One region of the Apibacter adventoris genome, then DNA from elsewhere that is predicted to be linked to it. Evidence: riboswitches for the same ligand, from Rfam matches in the RefSeq annotation. Region 1 holds a riboswitch; the other holds the start of a gene.

Region 1 (2,211 bases):
CTCCGAAAGAATATAAGTTAAATTTATCTGAGAGAGGATAGATAGCATTTACAAAAAATTGTTGATTTTTAATCTGTGCATCACCTATTCTAAATCTAAAATCTCTTTGTGTAACCCCCTTTGCTGCCATAATTTGTTCATCTTCTGCTCTTGCCTGTTCTGGATTTGGAGCAAATTCATAAGCAAAATTGTTTCCAAACTTATCTAAATTGTTTTCATATGAACGGTTGGTTTTATTTCTTTGGCTTACCACCAGTGAAAGATTTATAGAACCTCCGTTAGTTCCTAATTTAGTTCCATAATTTCCACTAAAGTTGTAGTTTTCACCATCTTTTCTATTAGTTATTCCATAAGATATAGAGGCTGATCCTCCTTCATTTTTTTTTAAAATAATATTAATTACTCCTGCTATGGCATCAGATCCATATTGTGCTGCTGCTCCATCTCTTAATACTTCAATTTTTTCTATTGCTGAAACAGGTATTGCACTTAAATCTGTCCCTACTGAACCATTGCCTACTGTATTTTGATAATTAACTAAAGAAGTAGTATGACGTCTTTTTCCATTTACTAAAACCAAAACCTGATCTGGTCCCATACCTCTCAAAGTTGCCGGATCTATGTGTTCGGTACCGTCTGAGGATGATTGACGTACCGAATTAAATGAAGGAACCAAATAATTTAATAAATCATTAGCTGTAATTTGTGGTGAATTTTTTTCAATTTTCCTTACATCTATAACATCTATGGCTACAGGAGAATTTACAACGGTTCTCTCGGAATTCCTTCCTCCTATTATAACTACTTCATCTAAATCATTAAACTGTTCTAAAGAGTCTATGGCTACTTTTTCCTGAGCTGTTATATATTCAAAAAAACTTACAAATAATAAGGATAAAATTAATAAAATCTTTTTTTTCATTCTCTTTTTTTAATTATTAGATCATTTTATAAATAATCTTAATCAAGAAAGTCTTAAAGAAAAGATTTTATTCGCTTGGTAGATTTTTATTTAAGCAAATCACTCATCTTTCCCCTTAAGGGCTGGAATTAGCACCATGCTGAAGTTAGCCGGTTGCCAAGGTTTCACAGGGCCAGTCCCTCCACCTTTCTTGATAAGTCTTGCAAATATATTATTATTTTATAGAATTTAATTATCTTAAATAAAATAATTTTCTTGTTGTTTAAAATCAGTTTTATATCCAATTCATTTACAAACTAAAAAAGCCACTTGATCAAGTGGCTTTTTTAGAATATATATTTTATTTTCTTACTCTTTCGATTCTGATGTTTTTTCTTTTTTACCTAAAATTTTTATCTCAGTATTACTTTTATCTTTATTTAAACGAATTTGTATATGATCTTCTTTTAATATTGAAGAATTAATTATTTCTTCAGCAATTAAATCTTCTATATACTTTTGTATAGCTCTTTTAAGAGGACGTGCTCCAAAGTTTTTATCCCATCCTTTTTCTATAATAAATTCTTTAGCTTCTGGAGATAATTCTACTTTGTATCCTAATTTATCAATTCTTGCATATACTTTTTGTAATTCAAGATCAATAATTTTAGAAATGTTATCTTTATCTAAGTTGTTAAATACAATTACGTCATCTATCCTGTTTAGGAATTCTGGAGCAAAAGTTCTTTTTAAAGCATTTTCTAAAGTTGATTTTGCTCTTGCATCTGAAGATGATTTTTTAGCAGAAGTACCAAAACCAACTCCATCGCCAAATTCTTTTAATTCTCGAGTTCCTATATTGGAGGTCAATATTATGATAGTATTTCTAAAATCTATTTTTCTTCCTAAACTATCAGTTACATGTCCATCATCCAATATTTGTAACAATATATTAAAAACATCCGGGTGAGCTTTTTCTATTTCATCAAGTAATATTACCGCATAAGGTTTTCTTCTCACGGCTTCTGTTAGCTGTCCTCCTTCTTCATACCCTACATATCCCGGAGGCGCACCTACTAATCTTGATACCGCAAATTTTTCCATATATTCGCTCATATCAATTCTAATAAGAGCATCTTCCGAATCAAACAATTCTTTCGCCATTACTTTAGCTAATTGAGTTTTTCCTACACCGGTAGATCCTAAGAAAATGAAGGTTCCGATAGGTCGATTAGGGTCTTTTAATCCTGCTCGGTTTCTTTGAATTGCTTTTACCACTTTGTTTACAGCTTCATCCTGACCTATAATTT
Region 2 (2,211 bases), on a different contig from region 1:
CTATAATTAGAACCTAAGTTTTTTAAGATAAGGCTTGTTTTAAATCTTCCAGTAAATCTTCTATATCTTCTATACCTACAGATAAACGAATAAGAGAATCTTGTATTCCTGAGGCTTTTCGCACTTCTATAGGGGTAGATTTATGAGTCATACTTACAGGGTGGCTTACTAAACTTCTTACATCACCTAAATTTTCCGCCAAAAGAAATATTTTTGTACGAGTTAAAAAATCTGTAGCAGCAGCAATAGTATCATCTTTCAAACTAAATGAAACCATACCTCCGAATGCTTTTTGTTGCTTTGCTGCAATTTCATGATTTTTATGTCCTTTTAAGCCCGGATAATATACTTTATCTACTTTAGGATGATTAACCAGAAATTCTGCTACTTTTAGCCCATTTTCAGAATGTTTTTTCATTCTTAAAGGAAGTGTTTGTATTCCCCTTAGGGTAAGCCAACTATCAAAAGGCGACAAAACTCCTCCGGTTGTGTTTTGTATATATTTTAGTTCTTCAGCTAGTTTGGGATCTTTTACAACTAGAAAACCACTTAAAACATCTCCATGTCCGGATAAATATTTGGTACCGCTGTGTACCACTATATCCGCACCTAATTCTATAGGGTTTTGGAGTACAGGAGATAAAAATGTATTATCTACTATCAGCAAAGCACCTACACTTTTTGCTAGTTTTGAAATTTCGGCAATATCTGAAATTTTTAAAGTCGGATTTGTAGGAGATTCCAACCATATAAAGCGGGTTTTAGAAGAAATCGCATTTTTAACATTTTCAATATCTGTAGTATCAATAAATTTAGAAGTGATTCCCAAACGATTATATATAGTAGTTAATACTCTGTAAGTACCCCCATAAACATCGTTTACAGCTACTACTTCATCTCCTTGTTTTAATAATTTCAACACGCAATCTGTTGCAGCTAATCCCGAGGCAAAAGCAAACCCGTTAGTACCCATTTCCAATTCAGCAATAGCCTCTTCTACTACTTTCCGAGTGGGGTTTCCGGTACGTGTATAAGCAAAACCTTTATTTACATCGGGTGCTTCCTGTACATAAGAAGATGTTTGGTAAATAGGAGTAGAGATTGCTCCCGTTAATTCATCTGGTTTAGAAATGTGTACAATTTTTGTTTCTAATTTCATGATGTGGTTGTTTTTTACAATTAATAAATTAAATTCATTAATCACAACAAAACAACTTATACAAGATTTTCCTATTTTTTTCAGAAGAAGCTAAAAAAAGCTTCTTCCGATAGGTCGAAAGAAGCTTAATATATTTAAATCGGGTTATAAAGCTATTCTCGACTTATCTTTCCCATAATGGGGTTGGATGCAGCACCTTCTCATATAAGAGGGTTGCTAAGGTATCATTGGGCCAATTCCCTCCACCTTTCTTGATAAGTAATTTTATTAATGATCCAGTTAATATGCAAATATAGATTTATTTTTTGAAATTTCAATAAAAAATAAGAGATAATATTATTATAGTTTTTTAAAAATAATTTAAATCTGCATTATTAACAAGGATATGAGTGCACAAACAAACTAACAAACTAACATAATAAAGCTTATGAACACTTAAAGCATCTATCTAAAGAATTTATCTATTGATAGAATTGGAAAATGAAAAGGATAATATTTTATTTTTCATCAGATTCTTCATCAAAATTCAGCTTTTTCAAAGCGCTTTCAATCATTTGCATTCTGCTTTCCAGTTTTTTAGCTGAAGCATCTAAAGTATATCCTTCTTCTAATAATTCTTTAATAAGTAATATTTTTTTGATGTTTTCATAATTATATCTCCTGTTTTTTCCTTCTTCTTCTGTAAGGCTTTTTATTATTCCTTTGTCTTCCCAATACCTGATTTGACGACAAGGGATTCCGGTTATTTGAGAAACCTCTCCAATACCTATAATTAATTTCTCTAAAAACTTAAAATCAAAAGAAAGATTTTTATTATCACTCATTTTGTAAATAATTTACAAATAATGTTGTAAATATAAAAAATAGTTTATTTCTTTGCAATTGTAGATTATTTACATTTTTTGTAAATAAATTAATATTATTAACCAAAAATTAAAATTTATAAGATGTTTACAAACAAAAATGTTATTATAACCGGCGGTACAGATGGTATAGGTTTAGGAATCGCTCATGCATTTGCCAGACAAAAGGCACATGTGGTTTTAATAGCC

The links. A riboswitch is a leader RNA that binds a small molecule or an ion and turns the genes downstream of it on or off. The one in region 1 is predicted to bind S-adenosylmethionine.
Region 2: linked by a shared signal. The riboswitch ahead of C4S76_RS05435 (trans-sulfuration enzyme family protein) and the one ahead of C4S76_RS11990 (TonB-dependent receptor plug domain-containing protein) in region 1 are both predicted to bind S-adenosylmethionine.

The regions. Positions count from the first base shown of each region.
Region 1 covers NZ_PSZN01000017.1:72,016-74,226, forward strand. The annotation lists gene C4S76_RS11990 (TonB-dependent receptor plug domain-containing protein) at 1-922, opposite strand, end outside; SAM riboswitch class I at 1,023-1,122, opposite strand; gene C4S76_RS06625 (ATP-dependent Clp protease ATP-binding subunit) at 1,271-2,211, opposite strand, start outside.
Region 2 covers NZ_PSZN01000010.1:41,277-43,487, reverse strand. The annotation lists gene C4S76_RS05435 (trans-sulfuration enzyme family protein) at 23-1,159, opposite strand; SAM riboswitch class I at 1,320-1,420, opposite strand; gene C4S76_RS05430 (MerR family transcriptional regulator) at 1,657-1,983, opposite strand; gene C4S76_RS05425 (SDR family NAD(P)-dependent oxidoreductase) at 2,107-2,211, shown strand, end outside.